Regions from separate parts of the Nonomuraea sp. NPDC047529 genome, predicted to be linked through region 1. Evidence: riboswitches for the same ligand, from Rfam matches in the RefSeq annotation. Region 1 holds a riboswitch; the other holds the start of a gene.
What was found. Region 1 has a riboswitch for glycine ahead of gcvT (glycine cleavage system aminomethyltransferase GcvT). Riboswitches for the same ligand answer to the same signal wherever they lie in the genome.
Positions count from the first base shown of each region.

Region 2: another riboswitch for glycine. It lies ahead of gcvP (aminomethyl-transferring glycine dehydrogenase); the one in region 1 lies ahead of gcvT (glycine cleavage system aminomethyltransferase GcvT).

Region 1 is NZ_JBEYTJ010000003.1:326,449-330,682, reverse strand. Features, by position in the region: gene ABZ815_RS08075 (M4 family metallopeptidase) at 1-494, shown strand, start outside; gene ABZ815_RS08070 (M28 family peptidase) at 575-1,948, shown strand; glycine riboswitch at 2,162-2,259, shown strand; glycine riboswitch at 2,280-2,379, shown strand; gene gcvT (glycine cleavage system aminomethyltransferase GcvT) at 2,414-3,499, shown strand; gene gcvH (glycine cleavage system protein GcvH) at 3,496-3,885, shown strand; gene ABZ815_RS08055 (L-serine ammonia-lyase) at 3,945-4,234, shown strand, end outside.
Region 2 is NZ_JBEYTJ010000025.1:121,806-126,039, forward strand. Features, by position in the region: gene ABZ815_RS32980 (MerR family transcriptional regulator) at 1-85, shown strand, start outside; gene ABZ815_RS32985 (bifunctional nuclease family protein) at 218-688, shown strand; gene ABZ815_RS32990 (MerR family transcriptional regulator) at 836-1,456, shown strand; glycine riboswitch at 1,505-1,601, shown strand; gene gcvP (aminomethyl-transferring glycine dehydrogenase) at 1,768-4,234, shown strand, end outside.

The sequences.
Region 1 (4,234 bases):
ACCGGCAGGCCACCTACAACCTGCAGATCGGGCAGAGCTCGCCGAACGACTACTCCTTCGGCGTGACCCCGTCGTCGGCCTCGGTCCAGGCCGGTCAGTCGGCCACCGCCACGGTCAGCACGCAGGTCACCGCCGGTCAGGCGCAGAGCATCGCCCTGTCGGCGAGCAACGTGCCCTCGGGCGTGACGGTCAGCTTCAGCCCGTCCACGATCACCGCCGGGCAGTCGTCCACGGTGACGTTCGCGACCACGAGCGGTGTGACGCCCAGCACGTACACGATCAGCCTGAACGCCGACGGCGCGAGCGCCGACCACTCGGCCTCCTTCAGCCTGACGGTGGGCGGCGGCCAGGGCACCACGTGGCAGACCTACACGGCCTACACGGCCGGGCAGACCGTCACCTACCAGGGCGTCAGCTACCGCTGCCTCCAGGCGCACACCAGCCTGCCGGGCTGGGAGCCGCCCAACACCCCTGCCCTCTGGCAGCCGGTCTAAGTCGCACGACCTGGGCGGCCACGCCGGGGTGGCCGCCCAGCCCCCTTGAGCCCCTTCAGGAGCCACAGATCGTGAACGCCATGCTCAGGTTGGGCGCCGCGGCCACCGCCGCGCTGGCCCTGACCCTCACCTCGCCGGCCGGACCGGCCGGCGCCGCCGCCGACCCCCCGCCTGACATCCCCGTCTCGAACGTCACGGCGCATCTGAGCCAGTTGCAGTCCATCGCCACGAGCAACGGCGGCAACCGCGCCTCGGGCAGGCCGGGCTTCACCGCCTCGATCAACTACATCAAGGGCAAGCTCGACGCGGCCGGGTTCACCACCCGGGTGCAGAGCTTCAGCGGCGGCAGCAACCTGATCGCCGACTGGCCGGGCGGCCCGGCCAACCAGACCGTGATGCTCGGCGCCCACCTCGACAGCGTCGCGGCCGGCCCCGGGATCAACGACAACGGTTCCGGCTCGGCCGCGCTCCTGGAGAACGCCCTCACCCTCGCCGCCCGCAGGCCCACGCTCACCAAGCACGTGCGGTTCGGCTGGTGGGGCGCCGAAGAGGCGGGCATGGTCGGGTCCAGGTACTACGTGCAGAACGGCGGCGCGAGCGGCGTCGAGGTGTACCTGAACTTCGACATGATCGCCTCGACCAACGCCGGTTACTTCGTCTACGACGACGACGCGGCGATCCAGCGGACCTTCAACGACTACTTCGCCACCATCGGCCTGCAGACCGAGGGTGACAGGGAAGGCGACGGCCGCAGCGACCACGCCTCCTTCAAGAGCGCCGGTGTCCGGGTCGGCGGCCTGGCCACGGGGGCCGGGGCGGTCAAGAGCTCGGCGCAGGCCGCCAAGTGGGGCGGCTCGGCCGGGCAGGCGTTCGACCGCTGCTACCACAGCGCGTGCGACAGCTACCCGAGCGCCATCAACACCACGGCGCTCGACCGCAACTCCGACGCCATCGCGTACGCCATATGGAAGCTCGCCGTGGGCACCAGCACGCCCACGGAGAACGACTACTCGATCTCGGTGACCCCGTCGTCGGCATCGGTCCAGGCCGGTCAGTCGGCTACCGCGGCGGTCAGTACCCAGGTCACGTCCGGCCAGGCGCAGAGCGTCGCGCTCTCCGCCGGGAACGTGCCGAGCGGGGTCACCGTCTCCTTCAGCCCGTCCACGATCCAGGCGGGCCAGTCGTCCACCGTCACGGTCGCCACCACCGGCGGCGCCGCGGCGGGGACGTACACCATAGGGATCAACGGCGACGGGGCGACGGCGGACCACTCCGCCTCCTTCACCCTGACCGTCGGAGGGGACGGCCAGGGCACCACCTGGACGGCTTACAAGTCGTACACGGCCGGAGACGTCGTCACTTACCAGGGGGTCAGCTACCGCTGCCTCCAGGCGCACACCAGCCTGCCGGGCTGGGAGCCGCCGAACGTGCCCGCCCTCTGGGCGCGCGCCTGATCCCCACGCGGGCCGGGTCGCGCCGGTCCGCGTCCAGGCTGCCGCGTGCGAGCTGACCTGCCATGACCGGCTCGCGCGCGGCCACCAACGCGGCCGCGGCCCCGCCTCTCCGGGGCCGCGGCCGCTTTTCGCTGCGTGCGGTGTGCCGGCGAGATCCAGGGGCGAAGCGCGACAACACCCCCATGTCGGCACTAGGCTGACGGACATCACCGGCGAAACCGTGCGGGAGAGCACTCTGACATCCGGTCAGGGTCCCTGAAGGAGCAAGCCCTCCCCGCGAACCTCTCAAGGCAAAGGACCGCGCGGCAGCCCTGTAAGGCGTTCTTACGGGGAGGTGACCTCTGGAAAGCAGGCCCTGGGGGCCTCGCCGAAGGTGAAAGTCCGGTAAAACTCGGGCGAAGCTCTCAGGCATCCATGACAGAGGGGGAGGATGCTGGCATCCAATCCTGTCCTGAGGTGCGACAAATGTCCCGACCTACGCCGCTACGAGACGTCCACGAGGCCCTAGGCGCCACGCTGACCGACTTCGCCGGGTGGCTCATGCCGCTCCGGTACGGCAGCGAGTCGGCGGAGCACAAAGCCGTACGCGAGGCGGCCGGGCTGTTCGACCTCTCGCACATGGGTGAGATCTTCCTGACCGGTCCGCAGGCCGCAGACGCCCTCGACTACGCGCTGGTCGGCCACCTGTCGGCGCTCGCGCCCGGCCGGGCCAGGTACACGATGATCGTGGACGAGCGCGGCGGGGTGCTCGACGACCTGATCGTCTACCGGCTGGCGGACGAGGAGTTCATGGTGGTGGCCAACGCCTCGAACTCCGACAAGGTCCTAGAAGAGCTGAAAAATCGTACGAAGTCGTATGACGCGGTGGTCGATGACCGCTCCCAGCAGTACGCCCTCATCGCCATCCAGGGCCCGAGGGCCCAGGAGATCCTGGCCACGCTCACCGACGCCGACCTCGACGGCCTCAAGTACTACGCGGGCCTGCCCGGCCAGGTCGACGGCCGCCAGGCGCTCATCGCCCGTACCGGCTACACCGGCGAGGACGGCTTCGAGCTGTTCGTCGCCAACCAGGACGCCGTGCCGCTCTGGCGCGCCCTGGAGGCGGCCGGCGAGCCGCACGGGCTCAAGGCCGCCGGTCTGTCCAGCCGCGACACCCTCAGGCTGGAGGCCGGCATGCCGCTCTACGGCAACGAGCTGAGCTCCGACCTGACCCCGTTCGACGCGGGGCTGGGCAGAGTGGTGAAATTCGACAAGCCCGGTGACTTCGTCGGCCGGGCGGCGCTGGAGGCGGTCAAGGACGACCAGCCCCGCCGCCGCCTCGTCGGCCTGGTCGCCCAGGGCCGCCGGGTGCCGCGTCACGGCTACCCGGTCACCCGCGACGGCGCCGTCGTCGGCGAGGTCACCAGCGGTGCGCCCTCCCAGACCCTGGGGAAGCCCATCGCGATGGCCTACGTGGACGCCGGGGTCGACACAGGTCTGGCCGTGGACATCCGGGGCAGCCAAGAACCTATGGACCTGGTCGAGCTGCCCTTCTACAGGAGGAACAAGTGAGCAACATCCCTGACGACCTGAACTACACCAAGGAGCACGAGTGGGTGTCGGGCGTGGACGACGGCATCACCGTGACCGTCGGCATCACGGCCTTCGCCGCCGAGGCTCTTGGTGACGTCGTCTTCGTGCAGCTCCCCGAGGTCGGTTCGACCGTCGAGACGGGTGACTCGGTCGGCGAGGTCGAGTCCACCAAGTCGGTGAGCGAGATCTACTCGCCCGTCGGCGGCGAGATCGTCGAGGTGAACCAGGCCGTGGTCGACGACCCGTCCCTGGCCAACAGCGACCCGTACGGCGACGGCTGGATGTTCCGCGTGCGCATGGAAGGCGACGCGGAGGACCTGCTGTCCGCCGAGGAGTACACCGCGCTCACCTCAGGCGAGTCCTGACACCAACGCCGGGGCCCGCGGCGGGCCCCGGCACTTCCTGAACTGAAGGGCGCCCATCAATGGCGATCAGCGTCTTCGACCTCTTCAAGATCGGCATCGGACCGTCCAGCTCCCACACCGGCGGCCCGATGGCCGCCGCGCACAAGTTCGCCCGTGGTCTGCACGACGACGGCCTGCTCCCCCGCGTGGCCCGCGTCGAGGTCATCCTGTACGGCTCGCTCGGCCTGACCGGCAAGGGCCACGGCAGCGACAAGGCGGTGCTGCTGGGCCTGTCCGGCGAGAAGCCCGAGCTGGTCGACGTCGACTCCATCGACGCCCGCCTGGCCGAGATGCGCGCCTCGGGCACGGT
Region 2 (4,234 bases), on a different contig from region 1:
GGCCGCCAGGGAGCTGTCCCAGCTCCTGCTCGACCTGCACGCCTCTCTGGTGCGCAGCGGGGTCAGGTCTGTCCTGGGCCGCTGAGGGCACAGAGCTGGAAGGCCGGGGCACATTCCAGGCCTGCCGGGTGTTACGTTGAAATGCATAAGCGTGTAGCAGAAGCGACCCAGTCAACAGCTGTGCCGGGCGACCGGCCGGTCGAATACGGAGCAGCCCGTGTTGCAGATGGAGGTCGTGGGCGTTCGAGTTGAGATGCCCACAAATCAGCCGATCGTCTTGCTCAAGGAGGCACACGGGGAACGGTTCCTTCCGATCTGGATCGGCATGACCGAGGCGACCGCGATCGCCCTGGCGCAGGCCGAGGAGCCGCCGCCCCGGCCGCTCACCCACGACCTGTTCAGGGACGTGCTGAGCGCGCTCGGCGTCGGGCTGCGCGCGGTCAACATCGTGGCCCTGCGTGACGGTATCTTCTTCGCCGACCTTGTGTTCTCCAACGGCGTGGAGGTGAGCGCCAGGCCGTCCGACTCGATCGCCCTGGCCCTGCGCACCGGCGCCCGCATCTTCGCCAGCGAAGAGGTGGTCCAGGAGGCCGGTGTGATCATCCCGGACGACCAGGAGGACGAGGTGGAGAAGTTCAGGGAGTTCCTTGACACGATCACTCCCGAGGACTTCGGCAGGGCGGGGTAGGTATTTCAGTGCATTTACGCTTCACGACGCGCCGAGCCGGATCGTTGACTGAGCATGGTCACGGTCCTACGGTGCAAGTGAAACCCGTGGTCGCCCTTTACGAACCCCCAGATCAGGCCGCGGGATGAGAGAAAGCCGGAGGTCCGCGTGGCGGTCAGCAGCGGCGAGGGAAAGACGGCCGGCCAGGAAGATCCGGTGCGGCGCGAGAGCGCGCGGCAGCGTGCCGGAGAGCAGGGCCTGCTCTTCGACGAGCAGCCCACGACGCTGCCCGCCGACATCGGATACCGCGGGCCCACGGCCTGCTCGGCGGCCGGCATCACCTACAGGCAGCTCGACTACTGGGCGCGTACCGGCCTGGTGGAGCCCACGATAAGAGCCGCGCACGGCTCGGGTTCGCAGCGGCTCTACAGCTTCCGCGACATCCTGGTGCTCAAGGTCGTCAAGCGGCTGCTCGACACGGGCGTGTCGTTGCAGCAGATCCGCACCGCGGTGCAGCACCTGCGTGACCGCGGGGTCGCCGACCTCGCGCAGATCACGCTCATGAGCGACGGAGTCAGCGTCTACGAGTGCACCTCGGCCGACGAGGTGATCGATCTCCTCCAGGGCGGGCAGGGCGTGTTCGGCATCGCGCTCGGTCGGGTCTGGCGCGAGGTCGAGGGCTCCCTCGCGGAGCTGCCGGGGGAACGGGCGGCGGTCGAGGACAGCGTCCCGGCCGACCATCCCACTGACGAGCTCGCCAAGCGGCGTCGCGCACGCCGCACGGGGTGAGCTGAACCGCTGAACACACCGTAGTAATCTAGGACAGAGTAAGGCTGACGACCCCGTGCGGGAGAGTCCCTGGGCTTCGGTCCTGGGGCGCCGAAGGAGCAACCCTCCCCGGAATCTCTCAGGCATCCCGTACCGCTCGGGCGAGGCAACTCTGGAAAGCAGGTGCGTCCGCCAGGCGCACCTCACCGACGGTGCAAGCCCCACGGCGGGGTGAAGCTCTCAGGTCGCGATGACGTCGCGCTGACAGAGGGGGAGATCCGGCACTCGCCCGCGCCCCGGCGCCGGTCTCCACGCCTCAGGAGGCAACCTCCATGACCGACCTGTCCGCTCCGCCGTTCTCGTCCCGGCACATCGGCCCATCGGAGTCCGAGCAGCAGCGCATGCTCGAGGCCGTGGGCTTCGAGTCCGTCGGCGATCTGGTGGCCGTGGCCGTCCCCGAGGCCATCAGGGCCAAGGACCGGCTCCAGCTCCCGCCCGCCGCGAGCGAGACCGAGGCCATCGCCGAGCTGCGCGAGCTGGCCTCCCGCAACCGGGTGCTGACGTCCATGATCGGACTGGGCTACTACGACACCGTCACGCCCGCCGTCATCCGGCGCAACCTGCTGGAGAACCCGGGCTGGTACACCGCCTACACGCCGTACCAGCCGGAGATCTCGCAGGGCCGCCTGGAGGCGCTGCTGAACTTCCAGACGGTCGTCTCCGACCTGACCGGCCTCGACGTCGCCGGCGCCTCCCTGCTGGACGAGAGCACCGCCGCGGCCGAGGCCATGACGCTGGCCCGCCGGGCGGGCAGGTCCAAGAGCGACGTGTTCGTCGTCGACGCCGACACGCTGCCCCAGACCAAGGCCGTGCTGGCCACCCGCGCCGAGCCGCTCGGCATCACGCTGGTCGAGCACGACCTCGACGGCGACCTGCCCGAGTGCTTCGGCGTGCTGGTGCAGTACCCGGGCGCCTCGGGCCGCCTGCGCGACTTCCGCGACGTGGCCGCCAGGGCGCACGAGGCGGGCGCGCTCGTCGTGGCCGCCGCCGACCTGCTGGCCCTCACGCTCGTGGCCGCCCCCGGCGAGCTGGGCGCCGACATCGCCGTCGGCTCCTCCCAGCGCTTCGGCGTCTCCTTCGGCTTCGGCGGGCCGCACGCGGCCTACATGTCCGTACGCGAGGGCCTGCAGCGGCAGATGCCCGGCCGCCTGGTCGGCGTGTCGGTCGACGTCGACGGCGACCCCGCCTACCGGCTGGCCCTGCAGACCCGCGAGCAGCACATCCGCCGCGAGAAGGCCACCAGCAACATCTGCACCGCCCAGGTCCTGCTGGCCGTGATCGCCGGCATGTACGCCGTCTACCACGGCCCCGAGGGCCTGCGCCGGATCGCCCGGCGGGTGCACCGGCACGCCGTCGCGCTGGCCGGCGGGCTGCGCGAGGCCGGCCTGGAGGTCGTGCACGGAGAGTTCTTCGACACCGTGCTCGTCCGCGTGCCCGGCCGGGCCGCCGAGGTGGTCGCCGCCGCCGCCGAGCGGGGCGTCAACCTGTGGCAGGCCGGTGACGACCACGTCTCCGTCGCCTGTGACGAGAAGACCGGCGCGGCCGAGCTGGTCAAGGTGTGGGCCGCCTTCGGCGTCGAGCGCGCGGACGCGGACGTGGACCTGGCGGCCGACGCGCTGCCGGCCGACCTGCTGCGCGAGTCGGACTTCCTGACCCACCCGGTCTTCCACAGCCACCGCTCCGAGACCGCGATGCTGCGCTACCTGCGCAGGCTCCAGGACAAGGACATCGCGCTCGACCGTTCGATGATCCCGCTCGGCTCCTGCACGATGAAGCTGAACGCGACCACCGAGATGGAGCCGATCACCTGGCCGGAGTTCGCGGGCGTGCACCCGTACGCGCCGGAGGCCCAGACCGAGGGCTACCGGGACCTCATCGGCACGCTGGAGGGCTGGCTGGCCGAGGTGACCGGCTACGACGCGGTCTCCATCCAGCCGAACGCGGGCTCCCAGGGCGAGTTCGCCGGCCTGCTGGCCATCCGCGCCTACCACCAGGCCAACGGCGACACCGAGCGCGACGTGTGCCTGATCCCGTCCTCGGCGCACGGCACGAACGCGGCCAGCGCCGTCATGGCGGGCATGCGGGTCGTGGTCGTGGCCTGCGACAGCGACGGGAACGTCGACCTGGCCGACCTCGACGCCAAGATCGCCAAGCACCGCGAGCGGCTGGCCGCGATCATGGTGACGTACCCGTCCACGCACGGCGTGTACGAGGAGTCGATCACCGAGGTCTGCGCCAAGGTGCACGAGGCCGGCGGCCAGGTCTACGTCGACGGCGCCAACCTCAACGCCCTGGTGGGCCTGGCCAAGCCCGGCGAGTTCGGCGCCGACGTGTCCCACCTCAACCTGCACAAGACGTTCTGCATCCCGCACGGCGGCGGCGGCCCCGGCGTCGGTCCGGTCGCGGTCCGCGGCCACCTGGCGGCCTACCTGCCCGGCCACCCGCTGCGCGACGGCGGCCCGGTCGGCCCGGTCTCGGCCGCCCCGTACGGCTCGGCGGGCATCCTGCCGATCTCGTGGGCGTACGTGCGCATGATGGGCGCCGAGGGCCTCACGGCGGCCACCGAGCAGGCCATCCTGTCGGCCAACTACCTGGCCAGGCGGCTGGCCCCGCACTACCCGGTGCTCTACACCGGCCGCGGCGGCCTGGTGGCGCACGAGTGCATCGTGGACCTGCGCCAGATCACCAAGGAGACCGGCGTCACCGTCGACGACGTGGCCAAGCGCCTGATCGACTACG